DNA from 2 places in the Enterobacter sp. MG-EB028 genome. Region 1 is predicted to be linked to the other one. Evidence: predicted binding sites of a transcription regulator. Region 1 holds the regulator's gene; the other holds the start of a gene.
The links. The regulator PhoB, encoded in region 1, activates phosphate uptake and scavenging genes when phosphate is short. The targets are predictions, from matches to a motif close to CTGTCATAAAACTGNCNNAT.

Region 1 (15,983 bases):
TGCCGTCAGTTCGGCCTGTAGCCGCTCATGGGTACGCAGGGCGGTATTGCGGATCCGCGCGCGCAGTGCGGTTTTAGTCTGTAAGCGAGTATTTACTTCGTTAATTCGCTGCTGGGTTTGCGTCAGACGTGAGGTTTGCTCCTGCTGGTGCTCCCAGAGCGGACGAAGCTGGGCGGCGGGCAGAGCAAGCTGGAGCTTTGCCAGTTCCGGCGCCGCGTTCGTTAGCGCCTGTTGCGCCTGCTGCTGCAGGGCGGTGACGCGCTGCTGCTCCTGCACAAGCTCGTCATGGCGCGTAAGCCACTGAAAATCTTTCTGCTGTCGCTGCTGTTGGGCCAGCAGGGTTTTCTCTTCGTCAGTAAGTGCCTGCAAACTTTGCTGCAACTGCTGCTGTTGCGCTTCGCTGAGCAGCACGACGCCCGCCGCCTGCGCCTCGTACTTTTCCAGCACGCCGCGTGCAGCTTTGTGTTTTTCAAACACCATGGCGGAAATCTGACCGTAGATCTCGGTGCCGGTTAGCTCTTCCAGCAATTCTGCGCGATCGCCCGGTTTGGCATTAAGGAAGGCGGCAAACTGCCCCTGCGAGAGCAGCATCGAGCGGGTAAAGCGGCCGTAGTCCAGCCCGGTGAGCGCCGCGGTTTGCTCCAGTTTATCCGAAACTTTATCGGCCAGAATCTTGCCGTCCTCGCAGCGGGCCAGCTCCACGCGCGGTGCCTGTAAGTTCCCGTCCGGCTGGTTGCGCGCCCGGTTCTGGCTCCAGAAGGCGCGATAGGCAACGCCTTTCACCTCAAACTCCACTTCCGCCAGGCACTCGGCGGTGTCGCGCGTCATCAGGTCGTTTTGCGCCTGAGAGACTTTATTCAGGCGCGGCGTTTCGTGGTAGAGCGCAAGGCAGATGGCGTCGAGCAGGGTGGTTTTGCCCGCACCGGTTGCGCCGGTGATGGCAAACAGGCCGTTGCTGGCAAACGGCTCTGCGGTGAAGTCAATTTTCCACTCGCCCTTGAGGGAGTTGAGATTTTTCAGACGCAGGCTCAGAATTTTCATGCGTTTTCTTCCTCGTCATTGAGGGCGTGCAGGGTATGGCTGAACAGCTCGTTGAGCCGGACGCGCTTCGCATCATCGATCTCTTCCTGCGACAGGCGGCGTTCAAATACCTCTTCTACCCGCAGTTCACTGAGGGTTTCGCGCTGGGTGCCGAGCAGAATTTTCTCGCGCTGCTCGCGGCTGCGGCGCACCAGCAACACCTCTACCGGCAACTCTTCGGTCAGCGCCTGAATTTTCCGCTGTATATCGTGGAGATAGTCGTAGGTGGTGATTTCGATATCCAGCCAGACGGGCGGGTTAAGCTCCGCGCCGCGCCACTGCTCAAGCTGGGCGGTAATGGCGTCCAGATCGCCCTTCAGCACCGCCAGCGGCTGGGTGACCGGTACCTCCAGCGTCTCGACGGCGCTGAGTTTACCCTCGCTGAAGCTCACCAGATGCACGGACTTGGCTTTCCCGGTTTCATCGAAGCTGAGCGAAATAGGGGAACCACAGTAGCGGATATGCTCGCAGCCGCCGATGACCTGGGCACGGTGAATGTGCCCGAGCGCGATGTAGTCGGCTGGCGGGAAGTTTTGCGCCGGGAACGCATCCAGCGTGCCGATATAGATCTCGCGGACAGCGTCACTTTTACTGGCCCCGACGGTGGTGAGGTGCCCGGTGGCAATGACCGGAATGGCCTGTTCACCGCGCAGGGCGCAGGCATCGGCATGCTGCTGGTGGTAATAATCGGTGATGGCCTGTAATAAATGCTGCTGCTTTTCCGCACCCGACAGCCCCGCCTGGCTTTGCAGGATGTCGCGCGGCCGTAAAAACGGAATGGGGCACAGTACCGCCCCCGGGGTGCCGTCGCGTTTTTTCAGGATCTGGGGCGCGTGCCCGGCGCTGGCGACCACGGTGGTATTGAGAAACGCCAGGATGTCGCGGGATTCATTGAGCGTCGCGACGGAATCATGGTTGCCGGCAACAATCACCAGATGACAGCCGGTCTGCTGCAGGTTGACCACGAAGCGGTTGTACAGCTCACGCGCATAGCTGGGGGGCGAGCCGGTATCAAAGATGTCACCCGCCACGATAATCGCGTCCACCTCGTGCGTCCGGGCCGTTTCCAGCAGCCAGTTCAGGAACGCTTCATGTTCAGCCGCACGGCTTTTGCTGTAAAAATTTTGACCCAGATGCCAGTCCGAGGTGTGAAGTATGCGCATAGGAGATCCGTGGCGAAAAACGATGCGGGCGATTATAAACTGTCAGGGAGAGGAAAATAACCGCTGTAATAAAACAACAGTTTGCCATTTGTAGTGGTACTGTTTTTCATAAATCTGTCATAAAACTGACGCATAATGGCGCCGCATTACAAACTTGTAACTTAAATAAGATAAGACAGGGCAAAGTATGGCGAGACGTATTCTGGTCGTAGAAGATGAAGCTCCAATTCGTGAAATGGTGTGCTTCGTGCTCGAACAAAATGGCTTCCAGCCGGTTGAAGCGGAAGATTATGACAGCGCGGTGAACCAGCTGAATGAACCCTGGCCCGATCTGATTCTGCTTGACTGGATGTTGCCCGGCGGCTCCGGACTGCAGTTTATCAAACACCTGAAGCGTGAAGCGCTGACCCGCGATATTCCGGTTGTGATGCTCACGGCGCGCGGAGAGGAAGAGGATCGCGTGCGCGGTCTGGAGACCGGCGCGGACGATTACATTACCAAGCCTTTCTCCCCGAAAGAGCTGGTTGCGCGCATTAAAGCCGTGATGCGCCGAATTTCGCCGATGGCGGTGGAAGAGGTGATCGAAATGCAGGGCCTCAGCCTTGACCCCACCTCACACCGCGTGATGACCGGCGAAAACCCCCTCGACATGGGGCCTACCGAATTTAAACTCCTGCACTTCTTTATGACCCATCCGGAACGCGTTTACAGCCGCGAGCAGTTGCTGAATAACGTCTGGGGAACTAACGTGTATGTCGAAGACCGGACGGTTGACGTACATATCCGCCGCCTGCGAAAAGCGCTGGAACTGAGCGGCCACGATCGCATGGTACAGACGGTCCGCGGCACGGGTTATCGTTTCTCGACCCGTTTCTGAACAATGACAGGAGTGTGACGCGTGCTGGAACGTCTGTCATGGAAAAGGCTCGTCTTTGAACTGATCTTATGCTGTATTCCGGCCCTTCTTCTGGGGGCCTTTCTTGGGCATCTGCCGTGGTTTCTGCTGGCGGCGGTCACCGGGCTGTTAGTCTGGCATTTCTGGAACCTGCTGCGTCTCTCATGGTGGCTGTGGGTTGACCGCAGCATGACGCCGCCGCCGGGAAGCGGCAGCTGGGAGCCGCTGCTGTACGGTCTGCACCAAATGCAGATGCGTAATAAAAAGCGCCGTCGCGAGCTGGGAAGCCTGATCAAACGCTTTCGCAGCGGTGCAGAGTCGCTGCCGGATGCGGTGATCCTGACGACCGAAGAAGGAACGATCTTCTGGTGTAACGGCCTGGCGCAACAGCTGCTGGGTCTGCGCTGGCCGGACGATAATGGTCAGAACATCCTCAACCTTCTGCGTTATCCCGAGTTCACGCTGTATCTGAAAAAGCGTGATTTTACCCGTCCCCACAATCTGAAGCTGAATAACGGTCGCCATCTGGAAATCCGCGTTATGCCCTACAGCGATCGCCAGTGGCTGATGGTGGCGCGCGACGTTACCCAGATGCACCAGCTGGAAGGGGCGCGTCGTAACTTCTTCGCCAATGTGAGCCACGAGCTACGCACTCCGTTGACCGTGCTGCAGGGCTACCTGGAGATGATGCAGGAGCAAACCCTGGAAGGCGCGCCGCGTGAAAAAGCGCTGCACACGATGCGTGAGCAAACGCACCGTATGGAAGGGCTGGTGAAACAGCTGCTGACGCTCTCGAAGATTGAAGCGGCGCCGTCGCTTGCGCTGAATGACACCATAGATGTGCCAATGATGCTGCGCGTCGTTGAGCGTGAAGCGCAGACGTTAAGCCATAAAAAACATCAGCTGACCTTTGAGGTCGACAATACGCTGAAGGTGCTGGGCAGCGAAGATGAACTGCGTAGCGCCATCTCCAACCTGGTGTACAACGCGGTAAACCATACGCCGGAAGGGACGGATATCGTAGTGCGCTGGCAGCATACGCCGACAGGCGCCGAGTTTAGCGTGGAGGATAACGGGCCGGGGATTGCCCCGGAGCATATTCCGCGCCTGACCGAGCGTTTCTACCGGGTGGATAAAGCGCGATCCCGGCAAACGGGGGGGAGCGGACTGGGGCTGGCGATTGTGAAACACGCGGTGAATCACCATGAAAGCCGTCTTGATATCCAGAGTACCCTGGGTAAGGGAACCCGCTTCAGTTTCGTTATCCCGGAACGATTAATTGCCAAAAAGAGCGCCTGACGGCAGGTATGTCATTTTACCTTTCCACGGGTCAGCGTTTGCTGGCCCGTTTGCTTTGCAGTCAAGCGAAACGCGTGTGAATTTTATACGGCTGTCTGTTTTTTGTTCGCATGATTAGCCATGGGTTTTTCTTATAATTAGCGTATTGTGCTGGAGTATATTTTCATGCTGGCATATTGTTCTGGTTTTACGATCCCACCTTGCCTTTAAACGTTATAAGCGTTTAAATTGCCCCCCAGATACTGTCAGACCGACTGTATTTGCGTGGTAAATCGAAAAACTATTCTTCTCCACGCCAGGACGGGAGCATTTCCCGCTGAAATTGAGCAAATTTTCGGCTGTATCGTCCCGTCAGGGGAATCGAAAATCTCAACGTTTTCAACACCACATCCACAGGCAGTAAGGTTTTATGACCCATCACTTAAAATCGCGTGACATTATCGCGCTGGGCTTTATGACATTTGCGCTGTTCGTTGGCGCAGGCAACATCATTTTCCCTCCAATGGTTGGCTTACAGGCGGGTGAACACGTCTGGACCGCCGCGTTTGGTTTCCTGATTACTGCCGTGGGTCTGCCGGTCCTGACCGTTGTCGCGCTGGCGAAAGTCGGCGGCGGCGTGGATAGCCTCAGCACCCCGATTGGTAAAGTGGCGGGCGTACTGCTGGCTACCGTCTGCTATCTGGCCGTTGGCCCGCTGTTTGCGACCCCGCGTACCGCGACCGTTTCCTTCGAAGTAGGTATTGCTCCTCTGACCGGCGACGGCGCGATGCCGCTGTTTATCTACAGCCTGATTTACTTTGCCATCGTGATCCTGGTTTCCCTCTATCCGGGCAAGCTGCTGGACACGGTCGGTAACTTCCTGGCACCGCTGAAAATTGTGGCGCTGATCGTGCTGGCCGTGGCGGCCATCATCTGGCCAGCCGGTCCAATTAGCGACGCGATGGACGCCTATAAAAACGCCGCGTTCTCTAACGGCTTTGTGAACGGCTACCTGACGATGGATACGCTGGGCGCGATGGTGTTTGGTATCGTTATCGTTAACGCCGCGCGTTCCCGCGGTGTGACCGAAGCGCGTCTGCTGACCCGCTATACCATCTGGGCTGGCCTGATGGCCGGCGTGGGGCTGACGCTGCTGTATCTGGCACTGTTCCGCCTGGGCTCTGATAGCGCGATGCTGGTTGATCAAAACGCCAACGGTGCGGCTATCCTGCACGCTTACGTTCAGCACACCTTCGGTGGTGCGGGCAGTATGCTGCTGGCGGCACTGATCTTCCTGGCGTGCCTGGTAACCGCGGTTGGCCTGACCTGCGCCTGCGCAGAGTTCTTTGCGCAGTATCTGCCGCTCTCATACCGTACCCTGGTGTTTATCCTCGGTATCTTCTCCATGGCGGTGTCCAACCTCGGTCTGAGCCACCTGATTCAGGTCTCGATTCCGGTGCTGACGGCGATTTATCCGCCGTGCATCGTGCTGGTGGTGTTGAGCTTCACCCGTCCGTGGTGGCATAACTCCTCACGAATTATTGCGCCAGCCATGTTTATCAGCCTGATTTTTGGTATCCTTGACGGGATTAAAGCATCAGCGTTCGCTGAAATTCTGCCAGCCTGGACACAGCGTCTGCCGCTGTCCGAGCAGGGCCTGGCCTGGCTGATGCCTACCGTTGTTGCACTGGTTCTGGCGGTTATCTGGGATCGTGCTGCAGGGCGTCAGGTCGCATCTAACGCTCATTAATCAACGGCAACAAACTGTTTAACCACGGGGCTTAAGGCCCCGTGGTTTTTTGTTTTTTTCGTGTTGAATGGCAAGATTTAAATGGAAAGCACTAACAAACTTAAACGTGGATTGAGCACGCGCCACATCCGCTTTATGGCGCTGGGCTCTGCTATCGGCACCGGTCTTTTTTATGGCTCGGCAGATGCCATCAAAATGGCCGGTCCCAGCGTTCTGCTGGCGTACATTATCGGCGGCGTGGCGGCGTATATCATCATGCGCGCCCTCGGCGAAATGTCGGTTCACAACCCGTCTGCCAGCTCCTTCTCCCGCTACGCGCAGGAAAACCTCGGCCCGCTGGCCGGGTTTATCACCGGCTGGACCTACTGCTTTGAAATTTTGATTGTGGCGATTGCCGACGTGACGGCATTCGGCATCTATATGGGCGTCTGGTTCCCGGCGGTGCCGCACTGGATTTGGGTGCTGAGCGTGGTGCTGATCATTTGCGCCGTCAACCTGATGAGCGTGAAGGTGTTCGGCGAGCTGGAGTTCTGGTTCTCCTTCTTCAAGGTCGCCACCATCATCATCATGATTGTGGCCGGTTTCGGGATCATTATCTGGGGAATTGGCAACGGCGGGCAGCCGACCGGTATTCACAACCTCTGGAGCAACGGTGGCTTCTTCAGCAACGGCTGGCTCGGGATGGTCATGTCGCTGCAAATGGTGATGTTCGCCTACGGCGGTATCGAGATTATCGGTATCACCGCCGGGGAAGCGAAAGATCCAGAGAAGTCCATTCCGCGCGCCATCAACTCGGTGCCGATGCGTATTCTGGTGTTCTATGTGGGTACGCTGTTCGTGATTATGTCCATCTACCCGTGGAATCAGGTGGGTACCAACGGTAGCCCGTTTGTTCTGACCTTCCAGCATATGGGGATTGCCTTTGCGGCCAGCATTCTTAACTTTGTGGTGCTAACCGCGTCTCTCTCCGCGATAAACAGTGACGTCTTTGGCGTGGGCCGCATGCTTCACGGCATGGCGGAGCAGGGCAGCGCGCCGAAGGTGTTCGCCAAAACCTCACGCCGCGGTACGCCGTGGGTGACGGTGTTGGTGATGACCGTAGCGCTGCTGTTCTCGGTTTACCTGAACTACATCATGCCGGAGAACGTTTTCCTGGTGATTGCGTCCCTGGCGACCTTCGCGACGGTATGGGTATGGATCATGATCCTGCTGTCGCAGATTGCCTTCCGCCGTCGTCTGTCGCCGGATGAGGCGAAAGCGCTGAAGTTTAAGGTGCCGGGCGGGGTGGCGACAACCGTGGTCGGGCTGATCTTCCTGGTGTTTATTATTGGCCTGATTGGCTACCACCCGGATACCCGCATTTCCCTGTACGTGGGCTGTGCGTGGATCGTTCTGTTGCTGATCGGCTGGGTGTTTAAGTGCCGCCGCGACCGCCAGCTGGCGGAAGCGCAGTAATATCCATTTTCCCTCTCCCCGTGGGAGAGGGTTAGGGTGAGGGCATCAGGCCGCACAGATGCCTCCTCCCCCGTCCTCCTCCCCCAATAAATCACGTCATGGTGAGCTATCCTTAACCACCCTGTGGCAAGGTGACGTCAATTTCATCAGAGGGGATTCGTGATGTTAAACGCCTGGCACCTTCCGGTTGCCCCATTTGTTAAGCAAAACAAAGACAACCTTGTGATTACGCTCTGGCTGGCGGGGGAAAACCAGCCTGAACGCGTGACGCTTCGCGCCGAAATTGATAACGAAGAGACCGGGCTGAAAATGCACAAGCTGCGCAGCCAACCGCAGCCGGGGATCACCGCGTGGCGGGCGAATATCGATTTGCGCAGCGGGCAGCCGCGCCGTCGATACAGCTTCAAGCTGCTGTGGAACAACCGTCAGCTGTGGTTTACCCCGCAGGGGTTTAGCCGTTTCCCGCCCGCGCGGCTGGAGCAGTTTGCCGTCGATTATCCTGATAACGGCCCGCAGTGGGTTAACGAACAGGTCTTTTACCAGATTTTCCCGGACCGCTTTGCGCGCAGCGAAAAACGCACCGCCGACCAGGACAAGGTCTATTTCCATCATGCGGCCGGTCACGACATCATCCTGAAAAAATGGGATGAACCGGTGACGGCGCAGGCAGGTGGCTCGACGTTCTACGGCGGCGATCTCGACGGCATCAGCGAAAAGCTGCCGTACCTGAAAAAACTGGGCGTGACGGCGCTGTACCTCAACCCGGTGTTTAAAGCCCCGAGCGTGCACAAATACGATACCGAAGATTATCGCCACGTTGATGAGCAGTTTGGCGGCGACGAGGCGTTGCTGCGCTTGCGTAAGAATACGCAAAAAGAGGGGATGCGCCTGATCCTGGACGGCGTGTTCAACCACAGCGGCGATTCGCACGCCTGGTTTGACCGCCATAACCAGTCGATGGGCGGGGCATGTCATAACCCGGACTCGCCGCAGCGCGACTGGTACAGCTTTAACGAAGAGGGCCGCGCGCTGGACTGGCTGGGCTACCCGAGCCTGCCGAAGCTGGATTTCCAGTCGCCTTCTCTGATTGATGAAATTTACGGCGGTGAAGACAGCATCGTCCGTCACTGGCTGAAGGCACCGTGGAATATGGACGGCTGGCGCCTGGACGTGGTGCATATGCTCGGTGAAGCGGGCGGGGCGCGGAATAACCTTCAGCACGTCGCCGGGATCGCGCGCTCGGCAAAATCGGCCCAGCCGGAGGCGTTTGTGTTTGGCGAACACTTTGGCGACGCGCGCCAGTGGCTGCAAAACGATGCGGAAGATGCGGCGATGAACTATCGCGGCTTTACCTTCCCGCTGTGGGGATTCCTGGCAAATACCGATATCTCATACGATCCGAACCATATCGATGCCGAAACCTGCGCAGCGTGGATGGATAACTATCGCGCAGGCCTGTCGCATCAGCAGCAGCTGCGGATGTTTAACCAGCTCGATAGCCATGATACCGCGCGCTTTAAATCCCTGCTCGGCAAGGATGTGGCGCGTCTGCCGCTGGCGGTCACCTGGCTCTTCACCTGGCCGGGTGTGCCGTGCATTTACTACGGAGATGAAGTGGGGCTGGACGGCAACAACGATCCGTTCTGCCGCAAAACCTTCCCGTGGGAGGAAGAGAAACAGGACAAGGTGCTGTTCAGCCTGTATCAGCGGCTGGCGAAACTGCGCAAGCAGAGCCTTGCCCTGCGCTACGGTGGCTGTCAGGTGGTGTACGCCCACGATAACGTGGTGGTGTTTGTCCGCGTCTATAACCAGCAGCGCGTGCTGGTGGCGATCAACCGGGGCGAGGGCTGCGAAGTGGTGCTGGATGATTCACCGCTGCTAAAGGTGGCGATGTGGAAGAACAAAGAGGGCAAGGCGACGATGCAGGACGGCGTGCTGGCGCTGCCTGCGGTATCCGCGACGGTCTGGCTCGGCAGCTAATCCGCTAATGTTTCCACCTTTTAAGATGGCGCAAATGCAACGATTTGTGTCAATCTTAACGGATTGTATACGGTGAAGGTGGAAACATGGACGAGCTTTACATCCTTGGCTGTTTGTTCCTGGTTTTTGCGCTGCTGGTTGCGCCCGTGCTCGCGGTTATCGGGTTTAATCGAAGCACGGCGGCACAGCAGGAGATCGCCCGGCTACGCCAGCGCATTGAGGCGCTTGAGCAGCGCGGCGCGGCAGAGATAGCGCCGGAGCCAGAACAGGTGCAAGCTGCTACTCCGGCGGTCGTGACCGCGCTGGTGGCTGAGGACGCTCCCGCGCCTGTCGATCCCTGGCGTCCCGAAATTCCCGCTATCGAGGCCGAACCCGCTCCGGCCCCTGCGTCAGCGGCTAAACAGCCTTCTGCCTTTGGTGGCATAGTGACGTCGCTGGCGCGCTGGTTTATGCAGGGTAATCCCCTGGCGAAGCTTGGCATTCTGCTGCTCTTCCTCGGCCTCTCTTTCCTGCTGCGCTATACCGTTGAACACTCCCTGTTCCCGCTTGAGCTACGCCTGGTGGCGACGGCGCTGTTTGCCATCGTGCTGCTGGCGGTTGGGTGGCGGCTGCGGCACAAGCAGCTGGTCTACGCGCTTATCTTACAGGGCGGGGCGACGGGCATTCTCTACCTGACGGTCTTCGGCGCCTTCCGGCTCTGGCAGATGCTGCCGATGACGCTGGCCTTTGCGCTGCTGGTGGTGATTTGCGCCGCGAGCGTCGGGCTGGCGGTGCTGCAAAAGGCGTTGAGCCTTGCCATGCTGGCGAGCCTCGGTGGATATCTCGCGCCGCTGCTGCTATCTACCGGGGGCGGCAACTTTGTGGCGCTGTTTTCCTTCTATCTCCTGCTTTCCATCGGCATTCTCGCCATCAGCATCTGGCAGCACTGGCGCGAGCTTAACCTGCTCGGACTGCTCTTTACCTTTGGCGTGGGCGGCCTGTGGGGGCTGAGTGATTACCAGCCTGAAGACTATTGGATCTGCCAGCTGTTCCTGATTGCCAATACGCTGATCTTCGGCGTGCTGAGCGTAGCGCTGTCGCTGAGGGCGCAGGAGAAAGGGAAGCAGATTATTGACGGCGTGCTGCTGTTTGCCCCGCCGCTGGTGGGTTTTGGGATGCAGTACGGCATGACCCGACACTGGGAATATGGCCCGGCCCTGAGCGCGCTGGGATACGGGGCGTTTTATCTTACCCTCGCGTTCCTTGCGCTGCGGCGCTATCCCTCCATCGGACGACCGCTGGTGATGGCGGCGCTGGCCATCGGCGGCGGATTTGCCACGCTCGCCATTCCGCTGGCGCTCTCCGCGCGCTGGACGGCGATGGCCTGGGCGCTTGAGGGGCTGGGTATCCTCTGGCTGGGCGTGCAGCAGCACCAGCGACGCATGAGCTATAGCGGGACGGCGCTGCTGGTGCTGGCGCTCGGCAGCGCGCTGTGGGCGCAGATGAATGGCGTTACGTCGCTGAGCCTGCTGCTGATCTTCACCATCCTCAGCCTTTGCTGGCTGGCTGCTGCCTGGCTGTGGCGGAACCTCTTTCTGCCGGTTAGCTGGGCGCTGCTGGCAGGCGGGCTGCTGTTCTGGCTCGTGGCGCTATTTGGCGCGTCGCGGCTGGTGTTGAAGCAGGAATTACCTGTTCTGGCAGGCGTGCTGGCGCTGACGGCGGCGTCGGTCTGGGGCTGGCGGCAGGCTGCGGCTCGTCTGGCGTGGCGGGAACTGGATGCCAGCAAATGGCTGCTGTGGCCGCTGATGCTGGTGATGGTGGGCTATCAGCTCTTGCACCAGCAGATGTTTGCCGCCGGCTGGTCAAATCTGGCCTGGGGAATCGCGCTTCCTGCCGCGCTGATGCTGCTGCGGCGCGACGGCGCCCGTTTAGCGCCGCGCATCTCTGGGGGGCTGCATCTGTCTCTGTTCTGGATGATTTTACTGGCGCTGGCGGCGGAGCTTTACTGGTTTGCCCGGTCGCTGCCGTGGGGCATGGCGGCCTGGGGCAGCGGGCTGGCAATGGCCGCAGGCGGCGGGGTGATTATGGCGCTCTCTGCGGCGGTACGCCGTCGCGGGTGGCCGTTCCGGGAGTGGCCCGCACTCTACGCGTGTATAGCACCGATCCCCGTGGTCGCGGCGCTGCTGGTATTGCTGGTGGTGACCAATTTCCAGGACGGCGTGGTTTACCGTCAGACCTGGCTGCCGCTGGTGAATCCGCTTGAGGAAGGCGCGGCGTTCGCGCTGCTGGGGCTGGTGGTCTTTTATCAGATGGTGGAACGCTACTACCCGGCGCTGCTCTCGCAGGCACGTCCGTGGCCTGCCGTCGCGATTATGGCGTTTGGCTTCTGGTGGCTTAACGGTGCGCTGATGCGCGCCCTGGCCTGGTACGGCGACGTGGCCTGGAATATGGCATCACTGTGGGATTCGCGGCTTATCCAGACCTCGTTTGCCCTGTTCTGGATGCTGAGCGCGCTGGTGATCATGGTCCACGCCACCCGCCGGGCTTCCCGTCAGGAGTGGCTTGGCGGTGCCGCGCTGCTGGGGGTGGTGATGGTTAAACTGATGCTGGTAGACAGTGCGGGCGGAGGCGGTCTGTCACGCGCGGTGGCGTTTATCGGCGTGGCAATACTGGTGCTGATCGTGGGGTATTTCTCGCCGCTGCCGCCCAAAACAGGAGACGAAAAATGAAATGGATGAAAGCGGTAGCCTGTACCGCGCTGCTGGCGCTTGCCGCCCCGGGGTTCTGCGAAGAGGTACAAACGGAATCGCCCCGGGACTATGCCTTTGGCCGCTCGCTGGATACGTCTGCTCCTTCCCAGTGGTATCGGGTGACGCTGCCGCTCGCCGTCTATGCGCAGAGCACGTCGCCGGATCTGCATGACGTTCGCGTCTTTAATCAGTCGGGCGAGCCGGTTCCCTTCAGCCTGGTTACCGCGACGCGCCCGCAGGCGGCAGTGCAATCCACGGCGCTGCGCCTCTTTCCGCTGGACGCGTCGCCCCTTGCGCCTGCGCGAGGGGGTGAGGAGAGCGATAAGATCCTGCTCCGTTCCGCAAACGGCGTTGAGATTGTGCTTGAAGGACAAAATGCCGCCGCAACCGGCCAGCATTATCTGCTGACTCTGCCGGAGCAGGATACGGGGGAAATAAGGCTGTCCCAATTACAGCTGCTCTGGAATACCCCTCAGACGCCGTGGCAGGGAACGGCGTCGGTCTATTACAGCGAGGATCTTAAGCGCTGGTATACCCTGCGTGAGGATATGCCGCTGCTGGACGTGGTGAGCGGGCAGGATCGTCTTAAGCTGGACCGGATCGATACCGATATTGTTTTGTCTCCCGATACGAACCGCTATCTCCTGGTGGTGCTGAACGCGCAGAGCCAGGGAATAACCTTGACCGGCGTAAACGCAATCAGCGCACCTGCCCAGGCGGCCCCGGAAGCGATCGACCTTGAGGGGGAAGGGGAGCAGCTATCGACAAGCGAAGCGCAGTGGCGCTGGGCGCGTCCGCAGCCGCTGAGTGCTGTCAGCATCTCACTGAACGGCGATGGCGTCCTTCCCGTGGAGATAGCGTGGCGGAGTTCGGATAAAGACGCATGGCACCCCCTGAAAAAAGAGGTTCTTTACCGTCTGGAGGGAAAAACGTCTCCACCAGTTTCGCTTAACGGGGGCCTGGTGCAGGCGGTGAAAGTCACGACGCTGAATGCGCGCCTGCCGGAGTACCTGCCGAGCGTCACCGGGCATCGCGATCGCTATGACCTGGTGTTCAACGCGCAGGGAAAAGCACCGTACGTGCTCGCCTGGGGTAACGGGGCGGCAAAACCTGCCAGCGTGGAGCCGGGCATGCTGATCCCTGCCGGGCTGCGCAAGACCTATGATATGGCGAACCTGCCGCAGGCCGACATTCTGGATGATGTCGCGTTAGGCGGCGAGGGGCGTCTGACCGCGACCTCTGCGTCCGAGCGGGAGAGCAGGATGAACGCGCTGCTGGTGTGGGGTGTGCTGATTGCGGGCGTGATTCTGTTGGCGGTCATGGCCTGGCGCATCTGGCGAGAGACGCAGCGTAAGGCATAAAAAAGGCCCGCATAAGCGGGCCTCTTCCGTAAACCGTGCCGATTACAGGCTGGATACGTTCTCAGACAGGTATTTAGCTACGCCGTCTGGGGAAGCTGCCATACCTTCTTTACCTTTTTCCCACTGAGCCGGGCACACTTCGCCGTGCTCTTCGTGGAACTGCAGCGCGTCAACCATGCGCAGCATTTCGTCGATGTTACGACCCAGCGGCAGATCGTTCACAACCTGGTGACGAACGATGCCGTTTGCGTCGATCAGGAAGGAGCCGCGCAGCGCAACGCCAGCGTCCGGATGTTCGATACCGTAAGCTTGCTGGATTTCGCGTTTGATGTCCGCAACCATTGCGTATTTCACCGCACCGATGCCGCCGTTTTCGACAGGGGTGTTACGCCATGCGTTGTGTACAAATTCAGAGTCGAAGGAGACGCCAACCACTTCCACGCCACGCTTCTGGAATTCTTCATAACGTTTGTCGAACGCGATCAGCTCAGACGGGCAAACGAAAGTGAAGTCCATTGGCCAGAAGAACAGAACGGTCGCTTTACCGTTGGTGTGCTGTTTGAAGTTGAAGTTTTCAACGATTTCACCGTTGCCCAGAACTGCTGCAGCTGTAAAATCCGGAGCCGGACGAGTTACCAGAACCATATGATTCTCCTGTAGATACTAAGGTTATTTGGAACGCAACGCGAGCCAGTATAGAGAGTGTTCCTGGATAAGACAAAGAGGTGGTGACAATCGTTCCACCAGCTTTTACCTATCAATGTGAATTCTGTTACAGCTGTTTGTTTTTCGCCTGCGCCATCATGCGTGGATAGAACTGCCAGAATTGGCTCTCCAGCGCATCGTAATGTTCATCCAGGTCATACCAGGAGTCGCGCAGCGCATCCAGCCGCGGGCGGCGGCTTGCCATCCCATTCAGCACATTCTGGATGAAATCCATCTCGCGATAGCGCTCCAGCCAGCGTTCTGACCACAGGTAGTTATTCAGATTCACAAAGCGCGGCGGCGAGTCGGGCAGAATAATCGACACCTGCTGGTGAGCGTAGCGCACAAACGCCGGCAACGGCATCTCCGGCGACAGCTGTTCCCAGTGGCGCGACAGGAAGTGGTCCCACATCACGTCGAGCGTGATCGGCGCAACGCGGCGCGTTTCAGGGCGAAACCACGCTTTGGCTTCCGTCACTTCCGGCAGCTTATCCGTCAGCACGTCGATGCGGCGGTGCATAAAAATCCCGTCGACAACCTCAGGGGAATAGTCCTCTGCGGGGTTGCCGCGCACAAAATCGGCCAGCAAATTGCCGGAAAGGGAGCTGTCAGCGAGATGAGCGAGATGCAGGTGAGCGAGAAAATTCATGCGTTTTATTTGTCCAGTGGCGGCTAGTTGTTGCAGCAAAAGGGTGTGAGCACTAGACTATGCCGCCTGTTTTTAAGTCACGAGTATACGTCATGCGCGTCGCCGATTTCTCCTTTGAACTACCTGAATCCCTGATTGCTCACTATCCCATGCCTGAGCGCAGCAGCTGTCGCTTACTGTCACTGGATGGGCCAACGGGCGAGCTGACGCACGGTACTTTCACCGATTTGCTCGACAAGCTCAACCCTGGCGATCTGCTGGTCTTTAACAATACCCGCGTGATCCCGGCGCGCCTGTTTGGCCGTAAGGCCAGCGGCGGCAAGATTGAAGTGCTGGTCGAACGTATGCTCGATGATAAACGCATTCTGGCACATATTCGCGCCTCCAAGGCACCGAAGCCGGGCGCGGAGCTGCTGCTCGGCGATGACGAGAGCATTAAAGCGACCATGACCGCGCGCCACGATGCGCTGTTTGAGGTGGAATTCAACGACGAGCGTACGGTGCTCGATATCCTGAACGCCATCGGCCATATGCCGCTGCCGCCGTACATTGAGCGCCCGGACGAAGAGGCTGACCGCGAGCTATACCAGACCGTTTACAGCCAGAAGCCAGGCGCGGTGGCTGCACCCACGGCGGGTCTGCACTTTGATGAGCCGCTGCTGGAAAAGCTGCGTGCCAAAGGCATTGAGATGGCGTTTGTGACGCTGCACGTTGGCGCGGGCACCTTCCAGCCGGTGCGCGTGGACAGCATTGAAGACCACATCATGCACTCCGAGTATGCCGAAGTGCCGCAGGATGTGGTGGACGCGGTGCTGGCGGCGAAAGCGCGGGGTAGCCGCGTCGTGGCCGTCGGTACGACGTCCGTGCGTTCACTGGAGAGCGCCGCGCAGGCGGCGAAAAACGATCTTATCGAGCCGTTCTTTGGCGATACGCAGATC
Region 2 (15,983 bases), 440 kb from region 1:
CGCATCCCGGATTACCTGCATCAGGCTAACGACGCCATGTGCGTGCTGGTGCAGATCGAAACCCGCGAGGCGCTGAAAAACCTGCCGCAGATCCTGGACGTGGAAGGCGTCGACGGCGTGTTTATCGGCCCGGCGGATCTGAGCGCCGACATGGGCTTTGCCGGCAATCCGCAGCACCCGGAGGTGCAGGCCGCCATCGAGCAGGCGATCGCGCAGATCCTCAGCGCGGGCAAAGCGCCCGGCATCCTGATGGCGAATGAACAGCTGGCGAAACGCTATCTCGGCCTCGGCGCATTGTTTGTGGCGGTCGGTGTGGATACCACCCTGCTCGCCCGCAGCGCCGAAGTGCTGGCGGCCCGCTTTACCGACGTCACCACAGCAGTTGATAACAATAAATCCGTCTACTAAACGTACGATGTGGAGCGCAACATGACGACCTCAACCCTGCATAATAAAGATGTAGAACATCGCGCAATAAATAAGCTGTTCCGTCGTTTGATCGTGTTTCTCTTTATCCTGTTTGTTTTCTCGTTTCTCGATCGCATCAACATCGGCTTTGCCGGGCTGACGATGGGTAAAGATCTGGGCCTTACGTCGACCATGTTTGGCCTGGCCGCGACGCTGTTTTACGTCACCTACGTGCTGTGCGGGATCCCGAGCAACATCATGCTGGCGAAAATCGGCGCGCGCCGCTGGATCGCCGGGATCATGGTGGTGTGGGGCATCGCCTCCACCTGCACCATGTTCGCCACCAGCCCCGAAACGCTCTACGTCCTGCGCATGCTGGTGGGCATCGCCGAAGCTGGCTTCCTGCCGGGGATCCTGGTCTATCTCACCTGGTGGTTCCCGGCCTATCACCGCGCCCGCGCCAACGCGCTGTTTATGATCGCCATGCCGGTGACCATGATGCTTGGCTCGATCCTCTCCGGCTACATTCTGGCGATGGACGGGCTATGGAACCTGAAGGGCTGGCAGTGGCTGTTCCTGCTGGAGGGGCTGCCGTCGGTGGTGCTCGGCGTGGTGACCTGGTTTTACCTCAACGACACGCCGGATCAGGCCACCTGGCTGGACGATGACGAAAAGCAGGCGCTGAAAGCGATGATCGCCCGCGAGCAGGAGATCGCCATTGCCCAATCCGTCACACCGCGATCGACGCTGAGCGAGGTGCTGACGCCTGCGGTACTGCTCTACACGCTGGCCTACTTCTGCCTGACCAACACCCTGAGCGCCATTAACATCTGGACGCCACAGATCCTGCAAAGCTTCAACACGGGCAGCAGCAACATCGTCATCGGTCTGCTGGCGGCGATCCCGCAGTTTTGCACCATCCTCGGGATGATCTGGTGGAGCCGCCGCTCCGACAGGCTGAAAGAGCGAAAAAAGCACACCATCCTGCCGTACCTGTTCGCCGCGGCGGGATGGATGCTGGCCTCGGCCACCGATCACAGCCTGATCCAGCTGCTTGGCATCATTATGGCCTCAACCGGATCCTTTACCGCCATGGCGATATTCTGGACCACGCCGGACCAGGTTATTAGCCTGCAGTCCCGCGCGGTGGCGCTGGCGGTGATCAACGCCATCGGCAACGTCGGATCCGCCGTCAGCCCATTGCTGATTGGGATCCTGCGCGACGCGACCGGCAGCTTCAGCTCCGGGCTGTGGTTTGTGGCCGGGCTGCTGGTGGTCGGCGCGCTGGTGCTGACGCGCATTCCGATGACGCAGCGGGATCAACAGAGGAACGAGCATGTGCCAGAGCCCTATCGCCAACATTGATATCAGCAAGGAGTACGACGAAAGTCTGGGCACCGACGATGTGCACTACCAGTCGTTCGCCCGCATGGCGGCCTTTTTTGGCCGCGACATGCAGGCGCATCGTCATGATCAGTATTTTCAGATGCACTTTCTCGATACCGGGCAAATTGAGCTCCAGCTCGACGATCACCGCTACTCGGTGCAGGCCCCGCTGTTTGTCCTCACGCCGCCGTCGGTGCCGCACGCGTTTATCACCGAATCCGACAGCGACGGCCACGTGCTGACGGTACGCGAAGATCTGATCTGGCCGCTGCTGGAGGTGCTCTACCCCGGCACCCGGGAAGCCTTCGGCCTGCCGGGGATCTGCCTCTCGCTGGCCGACAGGCCGGACGAGCTGGCGGCGCTGAAGCATTACTGGCAGCTGATTGCCCGGGAATCCACGGAACAGCTGCCGGGGCGCGAGCACACGCTGGTCCTGCTGGCGCAGGCGGTCTTTACCCTGCTGCTGCGCAACGCAAAGCTCGACGACCACGCTTCGGGCGGTATGCGCGGCGAGCTGAAGCTGTTCCAGCGCTTTACCCAGCTGATTGATGCGCACTACCACCAGCACTGGACGGTGCCGGAATACGCTGGCGAGCTGCACCTCACCGAATCCCGCCTGACCGATATCTGCCGCCGCTTTGCCAACCGCCCGCCGAAGCGGCTGATCTTCGACCGCCAGCTGCGCGAAGCCAGACGGCTGCTGCTCTTCTCCGACAGCGCGGTCAGCGAGATTGCCTGGCAGCTGGGGTTTAAGGATCCTGCCTATTTTGCCCGGTTTTTTAACCGATTAGTGGGGTGCTCACCGAGCGCGTATCGGGCGCAGAAAGTACCGGTAAAACCTTTCCCCTCACCCTAACCCTCTCCCCAAAGGGGAGAGGGAACGATTACACCCTCGCCCCTTTGGGGAGAGGGCCGGGGTGAGGGGACAACGATCACAAATCCCAATCCCGCCCGAAAAGTACCCGCCGTTGTCCCAATCGTCCCTTCACGTCTCGCCCCTCTCAGGCTTCAATTAAACAACAAAAACAAAACATAAATTTAACAACCCAATTCCGATACGAGGTCCCTATGAAGCCTGAAGATTTTCGCGCAGACGCCAAACGTCCGTTAACCGGCGAAGAGTATTTAAAAAGCCTGCAGGACGGTCGTGAGATTTATATCTACGGCGAGCGCGTCAAAGACGTCACCACCCATCCGGCGTTTCGCAACGCGGCGGCCTCCATCGCGCAGATGTACGACGCCCTGCACAAGCCGGACATGCAGGACACGCTCTGCTGGGGCACCGACACCGGCAGCGGCGGCTATACCCACAAGTTTTTCCGCGTGGCGAAAAGCGCCGACGACCTTCGCCAGCAGCGCGACGCCATCGCTGAGTGGTCGCGCCTGAGCTACGGCTGGATGGGACGTACGCCGGACTACAAGGCCGCGTTCGGCTGCGCGCTCGGCGCCAACCCGGCCTTCTACGGCCAGTTCGAGCAGAACGCCCGCAACTGGTACACCCGCATTCAGGAAACCGGCCTGTACTTCAACCACGCCATCGTTAACCCGCCGATCGACCGCCACAAGCCTGCGGACGAGGTGAAAGACGTCTACATCAAGCTGGAGAAAGAGACCGACGCCGGGATTATCGTCAGCGGTGCGAAAGTGGTGGCAACCAACTCGGCGCTGACCCACTACAACATGATCGGCTTCGGCTCCGCGCAGGTGATGGGTGAAAACCCGGACTTCGCGCTGATGTTCGTCGCGCCGATGGATGCCGAAGGCGTGAAGCTGATCTCCCGCGCCTCTTACGAGATGGTGGCAGGCGCTACCGGCTCCCCGTACGACTACCCGCTCTCCAGCCGCTTCGATGAGAACGACGCGATTCTGGTGATGGATCACGTGCTGATCCCGTGGGAAAACGTGCTGATCTACCGCGATTTCGACCGCTGCCGTCGCTGGACGATGGAGGGCGGCTTTGCACGCATGTACCCGCTGCAGGCCTGCGTGCGCCTGGCGGTGAAGCTCGACTTCATCACTGCCCTGCTGAAGAAATCCCTGGAGTGCACCGGTACCCTGGAGTTCCGCGGCGTACAGGCGGATCTCGGCGAAGTGGTGGCCTGGCGCAATATGTTCTGGGCGCTGAGCGACTCCATGTGTTCCGAAGCCACCCCGTGGGTAAACGGCGCGTATCTGCCGGATCACGCCGCGCTGCAAACCTACCGCGTCATGGCCCCGATGGCCTACGCGAAGATCAAGAACATCATCGAGCGTAACGTGACGTCCGGGCTGATCTACCTGCCGTCCAGCGCCCGGGATCTGAACAACCCGCAGATCGACCAGTATCTGGCGAAATACGTGCGCGGCTCCAACGGTATGGACCACGTCGAACGCATCAAGATTTTAAAACTGATGTGGGACGCCATCGGCAGTGAGTTTGGCGGCCGCCACGAGCTGTACGAAATCAACTACTCCGGCAGCCAGGATGAGATCCGCCTGCAGTGCCTGCGTCAGGCGCAGAGCTCCGGCAACATGGACAAAATGATGGCGATGGTCGACCGCTGCATGTCCGAATACGACCAGCACGGCTGGACGGTGCCGCACCTGCACAACAACAGCGATATCAACATGCTCGACAAGCTGCTGAAATAGCGCAGCGGGAGGTTGCAATGCATTTAGATGAACAACGCCTGCGTTTTCGCGACGCAATGAGCAGCCTGTCGGCGGCGGTCAATGTGGTCACCACCGAAGGCGACGCCGGACGCTGCGGCATTACCGCCACCGCCGTCTGCTCGGTGACGGATACCCCGCCGTCGGTGATGGTGTGCATCAACGCCAACAGCGCCATGAACCCGGTCTTTCAGGGCAACGGCAGGCTGTGCGTTAACGTGCTGAACCACGAGCAGGAGATCATGGCCCGCCACTTCGCCGGCATGACCGGCATGACAATGGAGGAGCGCTTCGCCCTCTCCTGCTGGCAGAAAGGCCCGCTGGCGCAGCCGGTGCTGAAAGGTGCGCTGGCCAGCCTCGAAGGCGAGATTACCCAGGTGCAAACCATCGGCACGCATCTGGTTTATCTTGTCGAAGTGAAAAACATCATCCTGAGTGACGCGGGACACGGCCTGATCTACTTCAGGCGTCGTTTCCATCCGGTCATGATGGAGGCGGAAGCCGCCGTGTGATCCCCCCTCGCGCTGGCCTTTTTTCGGGCCAGCGCCGCTTTCTACAAAAATTCCTAAGGTTTCCACTAAATCACGCCGTTATATATCCATAAGAGAAATTTTCTGTGCCTGAATACTGACATCTCCGGTCAGTGCTTTTTGCATTGTTCAGCGCATACCCAATATACAGGAAGACCTTATGGCTAAAACGACGCGGAGCCGCTCGGCTGAACGTCTGGTCGATATTCTCCTTGAGCTACATTTACACGGCGTGGTAAACCGCAGTGCGCTAATGGAGAAATTTAAAATTACCGAGCGTACCGTCTACCGGGATTTAAATGCGCTCTCGCCCATTGTTGAACATACCGGTAACGGGCTATATCGGCTGATCCACTCCGCCCAATCTCCCGGCGGGCAGGGATTACATCACGCTCTGGCTAACTTCCTGAATGCCGATAATTTTTTCCCTGAAAGAAATACGGACTTCTGGCAAAAGCTGGAGGCGCGCGTCGACGAAAACCATATTCTCATCCTCGGTAATGACGCAGAGCACACGGTACAGCGTGATATCCGCCGCCATTTAGCAAAAATCGAGAAATCGATTAAGAACCATAATGTCTGTCAGATCGTTTATAAGGGTAAAACCCGTCTGATTAATCCCTATAAACTCATTAACAAAAAAAATATATGGTATTTACAAGCTACCGAAAATAGCCGGTTGAAATCCTTTTCATTAAGCCAGATTAGCTGGTTTGATATTCAAAAAAACGTTTTTACCCCTGATGAAAATGTGCGGGCATTGCTGGAAAAAAGCCTCGACCCGTGGGTTTCTGAAACTACTTTCACCGTGAAAATATTCATTAAGGATAATATTTCACATTACTTCCTGCGCCGCGATCTCCTGCCGGAACAAGAGCTGCTGGAGCAACAACGCGGCGGCGTCACGCTTCGCTGCCAGGCGGCACACGAAAACCAGATCCTGCCGCTGCTGTTCTACTGGCTGCCGAATATTCAGATCCTGGAGCCGAGCTGGCTGAAGGAGAAGCTCATCAAGACGCTGGAAAACTATCTGTCGATGGAGCGCAGCCCGGAAAACCACGTGATCTCAATCACATAATTTCCCCCGCCAGCGGCGAGCCTTAACCACTCGCCGCGTTCTTTGACCGCTCACCCGTCACTTTCAACCACTCACGCATTTACCGCCCTTTACGCGCGCGCGGATCTGGCACGATCGCTCCAGCATTATCAATACCTCCTCACAACGAACCCTGACCCTTTTTTCATTACATAAAAAACCAGGTCTTACTATGGATACTAAAAAACTACTTAAGCACGTGCCCTGGGCCTTACTCGGGATCCTCGGTGCTTTCTGTCTGGCGGTTGTCGCATTGCGCCGGGGCGAACACGTAAGCGCCCTGTGGATCGTGGTCGCGTCTGTCTCCGTCTATCTTGTGGCTTATCGCTACTACAGCTTGTACATCGCGCAGAAGGTCATGAAGCTCGACCCGACGCGCGCCACCCCGGCGGTCATTAACAACGACGGCCTGAACTACGTGCCAACCAACCGCTACGTGCTGTTTGGTCACCACTTTGCCGCCATTGCAGGCGCTGGCCCGCTGGTCGGCCCTGTGCTGGCCGCGCAGATGGGCTACCTGCCGGGTACGCTCTGGCTGCTGGCGGGCGTGGTGCTGGCGGGGGCGGTGCAGGACTTTATGGTGCTGTTTATCTCCTCGCGCCGTAACGGCTCGTCGCTGGGCGAGATGATCAAAGAAGAGATGGGCCGCGTGCCGGGCACGATCGCTCTCTTCGGCTGCTTCCTGATTATGATCATCATCCTGGCGGTGCTGGCGCTGATCGTGGTGAAAGCGCTGGCCGAAAGTCCGTGGGGCGTCTTCACCGTCTGCTCTACCGTACCGATTGCGTTGTTCATGGGCATCTACATGCGCTTCCTGCGCCCGGGCCGCGTGGGTGAAGTGTCGGTCATCGGTATCGTGCTGCTGGTCGCCTCCATCTACTTCGGCGGCGTGATTGCGCACGACCCGTACTGGGGCCCGGCGCTGACCTTCAAAGACACCACCATCACCTTCGCGCTGATCGGTTACGCGTTCGTTTCCGCCCTGCTGCCGGTGTGGCTGATTCTGGCTCCGCGCGACTACCTGGCGACCTTCCTGAAAATCGGCGTGATCGTCGGGCTGGCGATCGGGATTGTGATCATCAACCCTGAGCTGAAAATGCCGGCGGTGACGCAGTACATTGACGGCACCGGTCCGCTGTGGAAAGGCGCCCTGTTCCCGTTCCTGTTTATCACCATCGCCTGCGGTGCCGTGTCTGGCTTCCACGCGCTGATCTCCTCCGGCACCACGCCGAAGCTGATGGCCAACGAAACTGACGCGCGCTTCATCGGTTACGGCGCAATGCTGATGGAGTCCTTCGTGGCGATTATGGCGCTGGTCGCGGCGTCTATCATCGAGCCAGGTCTGTACTTCGCGATGAACACCCCGCCGGCGGGTCTGGGCATCACCATGCCAAACCTGCACGAGATGGGTGGCGAAAATACCGCGCTGATCATGGCGCAGCTGAAAGAGGCCAGCGCACATGCGGCGGCGACCGTCAGCTCCTGGGGCTTCGTGATTTCGCCTGAGCAGATCATGCAGACCGCGAAAGACATCGGCGAGCCGTCCGTGCTGAACCGTGCAGGCGGTGCACCGACGCTGGCAGTGGGTATCGCACACGTATTCCACAAAGTGCTGCCGTGGGCGGACATGGGCTTCTGGTACCACTTCGGTATTCTGTTTGAAGCGCTGTTCATCCTCACCGCGCTGGATGCAGGTACCCGTGCGGGCCGCTTTATGCTGCAGGATCTGCTCGGCAACTTCGTGCCGTTCCTGAAGAAAACCGACTCTCTGGTAGCAGGTGTTCTGGGTACTGCCGGCTGCGTAGGTCTGTGGGGTTATCTGCTGTATCAGGGCGTTGTCGACCCGCTCGGCGGCGTGAAGAGCCTGTGGCCGCTGTTCGGTATCTCTAACCAGATGCTCGCAGCCGTTGCTCTGGTGCTCGGTACCGTGGTCCTCGTGAAGATGAAACGCACCAAATACATCTGGGTAACGGTTGTTCCTGCGCTGTGGCTGCTGCTCTGCACCACCTGGGCGCTGGGCCTGAAGCTGTTCAGCACCAACCCGCAACTGGAAGGCTTCTTCTTCATGGCTAACCAGTACAAAGAGAAGATTGCCGCAGGCGGCGCGGATCTGACCGCCCAGCAGATTGCCAACATGAACCATATCGTGGTGAACAACTACACCAACGCGGGTCTGAGCATTCTGTTCCTGGTGGTGGTGTACAGCATTATCTTCTACGGCATCAAAACCTGGATGAAAGTGCGCAACACCGAAGGCCGTACGGATAAAGAAACCCCGTACGTGCCGGTACCGGAAGGCGGCGTGAAAACCTCTTCGCACCATTAATCATCCCCCCTCACCCTAACCCTCTCCCCAAAGGGGAGAGGAAACTTTATACACCCTCTCCCCCTTGGGGAGAGGGCCGGGGTGAGGGGCTTTTCCTGTCTGGACCCCACAATGTTTGGTAACTTAGGCGAAGCGAAAAAATACCTCGGTCAGGCGGCGAAAATGCTGATTGGCATTCCGGACTATGACAACTACGTTGAGCATATGAAGACCAATCATCCGGACAAGCCGTACATGACCTACACCGAATTCTTCCGCGAGCGTCAGGAAGCGCGCTACGGCGGAAGTGGAGAAGGCGGCGTCCGCTGCTGCTAAAGGAGAGACCATGACCCCGATTGCCGTTACCCTGCTGACCGGTTTCCTCGGCGCCGGTAAAACCACCCTGCTGCGCCACATCCTGAACGAGCAGCACGGCTTCAGAATCGCCGTCATCGAAAATGAATTTGGCGAAGTCTCGGTAGACGATCAGCTGATTGGCGATCGCGCCACCCAGATCAAAACCCTGACCAACGGCTGCATCTGCTGCACCCGCTCTAACGAGCTCGAAGACGCCCTGCTGGACCTGCTCGACAGCCGCGATCGCGGCGACATCGACTTTGACCGCCTGGTGATCGAGTGCACCGGCATGGCCGACCCCGGCCCGATCATTCAGACCTTTTTCTCCCATGAGATTCTTTGCCAACGCTACCTGCTGGACGGCGTGATTGCCCTGGTGGATGCGGTTCACGCCGACGAGCAGATGAACCAGTTCACCATCGCCCAGTCTCAGGTGGGCTACGCCGACCGCATCCTGCTGACCAAAACCGACGTGGCGGGCGACAGCGAAAAACTGCGCGAACGGCTGACGCGCATTAATTCCCGCGCGCCGATTTACACGGTGACGCATGGCGACATCGATCTGTCTCAGCTGTTCAACACCAACGGCTTTATGCTGGAGGAGAACGTCACCGCGAAACAGCGCTTCCACTTTATGTCCGACAAGCAAAACGACGTGGCGTCGATTGTGGTGGAGCTGGACTACCCGGTGGACATGAGCGAGGTCTCCCGCGTGATGGAAAACCTGCTGCTGTCGTTTGCCGACAAGCTGCTGCGCTACAAAGGGATGCTGTGGATAGACGGCGAGCCGAACCGCCTGCTGTTCCAGGGCGTACAGCGCCTGTACAGCGCCGACTGGGATCGCCCGTGGGGCGATGAAGCGCCGCACAGCGTGATGGTGTTTATTGGCATACAGCTGCCGGAAGAAGAAATCCGGGCAGCGTTTGCGGGTCTGAAAAAATAAACAATCGCTCCCTTATAATCCTGAAAGGGAGCGCGTTCCCCTAAAGCAAATTCCGCGCTTCACTCTTTCTGTTTGCAATATTGTCTGTTAATGTCCTTAACAATAATGAAATCCTGCTTAGATTAATATTTACGACAATATTAATTGCGCAGAGTTATACTATTCATGAATTGGTAGACATCACATGGCACTCATTATTCCCACAATCAGCAGCTGTAGCGAGAAGATCACGGCTGGAGAAAAAAGGCTGGCAAGACTCCTGGAGGGGGGCCTCAGCGAACAGTGTACCTGCTGGTATGATACCCGAATGGGCGATAAGCAAGAGCATCCCGACTTTGTGATTCTCGCCCCCGAAAAAGGTTTGCTGTTTATAGAAGTCAAAGACTGGTTTGTCACAAAAATAAAGTCGGCCAACAAAACGCATATTCACTATGAAACCAAAAACGGCGTTGAGCCGTTGAAAAACCCACTCGAACAGGTTCGACAATATACCTTTAACACCATTGACAGTCTGAAAAACGATCCTCTGCTTCGTCAACAACAAGGGGATTATGAAGGCAGCTTTATTATGCCGTATGGATACGGTGTTTATTTGAGCAACATCACCCGGGCACAGCTGGAAAAGAGTTTTACCCCCGAAGCGTTAGAAGAAATATTGCCCACCAGCCAGGTGATTTGCAAAGATGAACTGACCGAGTTTATGACCCGAGAACAAATCTCCGCCCGGCTCGAATCCCTTCTCAAACACCACTTCGTTCATCACACAACACCACAGCAGCTCGACCGCATCCGATGGCATCTTTATCCCGATGTCCGCATTAACCCATCGGTCACGCGGGTTGACCTGGATAATTTTACGTTCCACACCCCTGATGTGGTATGCATGATGGACAGGAACCAGGAACAACTCGCCAGAAGTATGGGGACGGGACACCGGGTCATTCATGGTGTGGCAGGATCAGGCAAAACGCTCATTTTGTATCACCGCTGCATCGAGCTTGCCAACAATATAGAAAACACCAAACCGATACTGGTGATTTGCTACAACATTACGCTGGCCAAAAAGCTCAAAGCGCAGCTCGAACAGCACAGCCTGAGGCTTCCTGTCGAGGTTATCCATTTTCATGCCTGGTGCTACCAGCAATTAAACGCGCATCGACGACTTCCCCCCAGGGGCAAAAATTTTATTGAGCTAATGGAAAATGCGCTGACGGTGGCATTTGAAGAGGGCATTATCAAACCAGAACAGTACAGCGCCGTTTTGATAGATGAAGGACATGATTTTAAGCCGGAATGGCTAAGAATCCTCGCTAAGATGCCGGACGATAAAGATAGCTCCCTGCTTTTCCTCTACGATGACGCTCAGTCAATCTATCAGAAAAAGAAAGCTCTCGATTTTACCCTGTCCAGCGTCGATATAAAGGCGCAGGGCCGCACCACTATTCTGGATACCAATTATCGCAACACCCGGCAAATACTCCATTTTGCCAGCAGTATTGCTTTTAATTATCTCAATAATCACATTGAAGATTCCCTCAAATACCAGCTGCCCGCCGCAGGTGGACTGTCCGGAAACTATCCGGCGCTGGCAAGCTTTGATAATCAGGACGAGGAAATTACACGCGTTCTCGATTGGGTCACTGAGCAGCGACAACAGGGTGTTGCCTGGTCGGAAATCGCCATACTCTGCCCCTCAACTTACAGCATTTCGGGTATGCTCGGACCAAGGCTCGAAGCCCGCAAGATCCCCTACCAGATGATTGTCTCCAGCGATGATAAAAAACACTGGTCACCACAGAATGATTTCCTCTGCGTAATGCCGCTGCCAAGCAGTAAGGGTCTTGAATTTCAATCGGTCGCCATTATGGATGCCGCAAAGGAAAGGAATGAAGAAGATCTGAGCGACGATATTAAGCGACTGTATGTTGGATTTACCCGCGCGCGCCAGAATCTTCTGGTGACCATGCACGGAACCGGAAGTCTGCGCGATCATCTGGTCGAGACCTGGGAAAAGAGCGTTAAGACGGTCTAGCTGTCCAGTAAGCACCGAACAATCCCCTCTCCCCTGCGGGGAGAGGGTTAGGGTGAGGGGTAACGCCTGGTATTATTTCAACGCCTCCGGCAGCGTCACAATCCACAGCTCGCTGTCCGATTCCGGCTTCTTCAGCGGCTTCACGCTGAGCGTGGTTTCCACCGGTTTATCATCCAGCGTAAGCTTGCCTTCCGCGTTCACCCGATAATCCTTGAGCTTTTTGCCCTCGACCGGGTGCTGCATCGCCACCTTCACGCCAAAGTCGTTATCGTTCGCCACCGCAAGCCGTTTGCTGTCGATCAGCGCCAGCCCTTCAGCTTTCTCCTGCTGCCAGCCCAGCGCGCGCAGATCGACGACCTGCGTTTTTGCAGCAAGGGTAATGCCGCGCTGCGCCAGGGTTTTCTCATCATCAAACTCCGGGTACTCGCCCGGCTTGTCGAAGGTGGTCAGGTCGCTCGCCTTGCTCAGATCCACCTTGTAGATAAGGTTACGCATCGCGTCGTTTTTATCCTCACCCTGCTCAATCAGCAGGATGTGCTGGTCATCCAGTGCCACGATGTCGCCGATTTTAGCATCGCTGTTTTTGCTGTAGGCCGCGCTGTCGATGGGGTAGCCGTACATCGCCGTTTTCCCGGTCGCCGGGTCGAAGCTGACCAGACGCGTAAACAATGCCTGCTTTTTGCTCTTACCGTCGATATCCAGCGTGCTTTGCACGGCGGCGATAATACGCCCGTCCGGCATCCGGGTCAGGCCTTCAAAGCCACGGTTCGGCTGGCGCCATTTGATAACGTTTGGCAGACCGCCCGCGATGGATTTTTCCCCTTCCGCGGCCTGCGGCCCGTGGATCGCCAGAATTTTCCCTTTGCTGTCGACGTTAATCAGGAACGGGCCATACTCGTCGCACAGCCAGAAGCCGCCTTTGCCGTCCGGGGTGATGCCTTCCGTGTCCAGACCGCGGTTGTCACCCTTCAGAATTTTGAGGGTATCGCTGAACGCTACTTCATTGGTGGAGCCAATCACGCCGCTTTGCAGCGGCAGGCCGTTAATCTCGCCTTTATCATCATGCAGCGGGCGGGCATCCGTTGCCTCAGCTTTGCCGTTCTGAACGCGGATAGTCATCAGTAGCGGCGCGAAATCCGGAGTGACAAAAATTTTGGCTTCGTTTTTGCCCATTTTGGGCGCATCGGCGTTGGGACCGCGATCGGTCACGGTCGCGAAGGTAAGGGCATCGCCCTGCTTGCCCGTAAACAGCAGGCCAGAACCAATCCCCACCGGGAGTCCATTCGGAAACGCGTCAGCAAACGCGCCGCTGTATTTTACGTGTGAGCCGTCAGGGAAGCTGACGACATAGCGCTCCGCCGTGGGCTGTGCCGCCAGGCCAGAGAAAGAGAGCGCACAACCGATAAGCACAGGAATAATTTTTCTTTTCATATTGTTAGTATCCAGAAAGTGAAGCCCACAACGTAATGAACAAACGTGTCAGAAAAATGACATAGAACGAAAACGTGGCCGGGCATCTGAACGAATATTGACCACAAAGATGTAAAAAATTGTTTTTTTATGTGATTTTAGAAATGGAATTGGAAATTATTAGAATCCCAATTAATTCATCTCAAATTACTATCCCCGGCTCGTTCAGATTTCGTTTAGTCACAAAATTAAACTGTTCCTCAACGCCTGAAATTTGTGCGTTGACACACCAACAACCCAACCTTGGCGTTACAAATAAAGATAAAAAAATTAACAATACCAGCATTAAAAGTCGATTTGCATCACATTTGCAGTCATAAACATCGCTTGTTAAGGTGCCCCCAGATTAATTTGATGATGAGGCACGAAACATGAAAAAAATGAATATCCTTCTCCTTTCTGCTCTGGCTGCCGTATCAGGTTCCGCACTGGCAATGGGCGGCAGCATTGAACAGGGTAAAAACTTTACCAACCTCAATCTGGAAATGGGGAAATCCTCATCCGGTGTTTATCTCGAAAGTAACTGGCTGAAAAACACCGACGACGGTACCCAGACTGGCGGCGTGGGCGCAGGTTACAACCTGGAAGTGGGCCCGGTGATGCTGAACGCGGGCGCAAAAGCCATCTACATCGGCCCGAAAAAAGGCGATAACGGCGTTGCTTTCCCGATTGGCGGCGGCGTAAACGTTGCGCTGACCGACAGCATCCACGTGTACGGTGAAGGCTATGCGGCACCAGAAGGCCTGAACAACAGCGTGAAAAATTACGTGGAAGCCAACGGCGGCGTAAGCTGGACCCCAATCAAACCGGTTACGCTGAAAGTGGGCTACCGCCACGTGAGCGTTGACGGCAAAGATGGTCGTCCAAACCACACCCTGATTGACGGCGCATATGTAGGCGGTGGAGTCAGCTTCTGATGAAACACCGCATCACCGCGCTTTGCGTTTTGAGCCTCACGCTGATGCTCACCGGGTGCGTCCAGTACAAATGGGTAAAACCAGGCGTCAGCGATACTGAGATGAATAAAAAGCTCACGGAATGCGAAGCACAGGCCCTGATCGATCTGCCCCCGGATAACGTAGTGACCGGTTCGAGCTCGGAAAAAACGGACAAAAAGAACAAGAAAAAGGATATTTCCACGAGCTACACGGTAGAAGACGCGAATGAATATCGCCGGGATACGTTAGTCGACAGCTGCATGTTTAAAAGCGGCTGGGACAAGATCGAAGTGCAATAATCCCTTTAAAAAAACCTGCCGGCTGGCAGGTTTTTTATTACCTCTTACTTACGCACCACCACCAGCTTCTGGTTCACAAACTCTTTGATACCCAGATCCGACAGCTCGCGCCCGTAGCCGGAGCGCTTCACGCCGCCGAACGGCAGCTCTGGCGCGGTATCGGTGAGCCAGTTGATATACACCATCCCGGTCTCGATCCGCGACGCCATTTTCTTCGCGCGCTCGATATCCTGGCTGAACACCGCCCCGCCCAGGCCGTAGTGGGAGTCGTTTGCCAGGGCGACCGCCTCGTCGTCGTTTTTGACCACGTACATTTGCGCTACCGGGCCGAAGAACTCTTCAAAGTACGCCGGGTTGTCGCGGGAGATATTCGTCAGGATCGTCGGTTCGAAGAAGCTCCCGTCGCGCTGCACCGGCTTGCCACCATAGTGCAGTGTGGCACCGTTTTTCACCGCCTCGTTAACCTGTCTGGTGAGCGTTTCCAGCGCATCTTTAGACGACAGCGGCCCCAGCGTGGTGCTCTCGTCCAGCGGATCGCCAATTTTCACCTGCTTAAACGCTTCGGTGAATTTGCTCAGGAAGGCATCCGCAATCTTCTCATGCAGAATAAAGCGCTTCGCCGCGGTGCAGACCTGCCCGGCATTGTTGAGTCGCGCATTCACGCCAATTTTGACGGCCTTCTCAAGGTCTGCATCATCCAGCACGACGAAGACGTCGTTACCGCCCAGCTCCAGCGTAGATTTTTTGATGTGCTTCGCCGCCTGCGCGGCCACCACGCTGCCGGCCTTTTCAGAGCCGGTCAGCGCTGCGCCCTGTACGCGATCGTCGGCAATGATGTTCGCCACCTGCTCGGACGAGATAAACAGGTTGGTCCACGCCCCTTCCGGCGCCCCCGCCTCGCGCACCAGGTGCGCAAAGGTCTCGGCGCAGTGCGGCACGATGCTGGCATGCTTGGCGATGACGGGGTTCCCCGCCGCCAGGTTCGGCGCCAGAACGCGCATCAGCTGATAATACGGGAAGTTCCACGGCTCAACGGCCATCAGCACGCCGATGGGGTGATGCTCCACCCACGCTTCCCCGAGTTCAGAGTCATACTTCACCGGGGCCAGGAACTGCTTCGCGTTGTCGGCGTAGTAGCGGGCGATCTGCGCGCACAGCTTCACCTCGCCGCGGCTCTGTTCGATGAGCTTACCCATCTCCTGGCTGGCAATTTTCGCCAGATCCTCCACGCGCTCGTCGATCAAGTCGGCGAGCTTATGCAGCACCGGCAGGCGCTGGTTGATGTCGCCTTTCGCCCACTCGGAATGATAAAGCGCATCGGCCGCTCTGAGCGCCGCTTCGATATCCGCGTCGGTATGTGAGGGGTATTCTTTGATGAGCTGGTTAGTGGCAGGATTTACTGTCTGATAAGCCATATCGAATCTCCATGTTTTACCGCTTAGGGTATTAAGGGTAGTCAACATGACTGGCTGTGGACGTAAAGTTGGGTATATCCGGAAGGTTCTGAGTTAAGCAGTGCCGGACGGTTCGCTGACGTGGTATAAAAAACGTCCAGAAGGAGTTTCCATGA

Region 2: ACR42C_RS02895 (esterase-like activity of phytase family protein) is a predicted target of PhoB. The motif match lies at 13,183-13,202, and genes of this name have one in related genera.

The regions. Positions count from the first base shown of each region.
Region 1 is NZ_CP195079.1:1,060,371-1,076,353, forward strand. Features, by position in the region: gene sbcC (exonuclease subunit SbcC) at 1-1,041, opposite strand, end outside; gene sbcD (exonuclease subunit SbcD) at 1,038-2,243, opposite strand; gene phoB (phosphate response regulator transcription factor PhoB) at 2,431-3,120, shown strand; gene phoR (phosphate regulon sensor histidine kinase PhoR) at 3,142-4,437, shown strand; gene brnQ (branched-chain amino acid transporter carrier protein BrnQ) at 4,847-6,166, shown strand; gene proY (proline-specific permease ProY) at 6,248-7,621, shown strand; gene malZ (maltodextrin glucosidase) at 7,784-9,601, shown strand; gene ACR42C_RS04945 (DUF2339 domain-containing protein) at 9,688-12,309, shown strand; gene ACR42C_RS04950 (DUF3999 domain-containing protein) at 12,306-13,691, shown strand; gene ACR42C_RS04955 (peroxiredoxin C) at 13,734-14,336, opposite strand; gene acpH (ACP phosphodiesterase) at 14,464-15,045, opposite strand; gene queA (tRNA preQ1(34) S-adenosylmethionine ribosyltransferase-isomerase QueA) at 15,138-15,983, shown strand, end outside.
Region 2 is NZ_CP195079.1:620,732-636,714, reverse strand. Features, by position in the region: gene hpaI (4-hydroxy-2-oxoheptanedioate aldolase) at 1-408, shown strand, start outside; gene hpaX (4-hydroxyphenylacetate permease) at 430-1,773, shown strand; gene hpaA (4-hydroxyphenylacetate catabolism regulatory protein HpaA) at 1,745-2,650, shown strand; gene hpaB (4-hydroxyphenylacetate 3-monooxygenase, oxygenase component) at 2,863-4,425, shown strand; gene ACR42C_RS02925 (4-hydroxyphenylacetate 3-monooxygenase reductase subunit) at 4,443-4,955, shown strand; gene ACR42C_RS02920 (helix-turn-helix transcriptional regulator) at 5,134-6,051, shown strand; gene ACR42C_RS02915 (carbon starvation CstA family protein) at 6,242-8,395, shown strand; gene ACR42C_RS02910 (YbdD/YjiX family protein) at 8,507-8,710, shown strand; gene yjiA (GTPase) at 8,721-9,674, shown strand; gene ACR42C_RS02900 (3'-5' exonuclease) at 9,859-11,706, shown strand; gene ACR42C_RS02895 (esterase-like activity of phytase family protein) at 11,779-13,137, opposite strand; gene ACR42C_RS02890 (YfaZ family outer membrane protein) at 13,548-14,093, shown strand; gene ACR42C_RS02885 (hypothetical protein) at 14,093-14,413, shown strand; gene ACR42C_RS02880 (NAD-dependent succinate-semialdehyde dehydrogenase) at 14,458-15,828, opposite strand; gene ACR42C_RS02875 (AraC family transcriptional regulator) at 15,980-15,983, shown strand, end outside.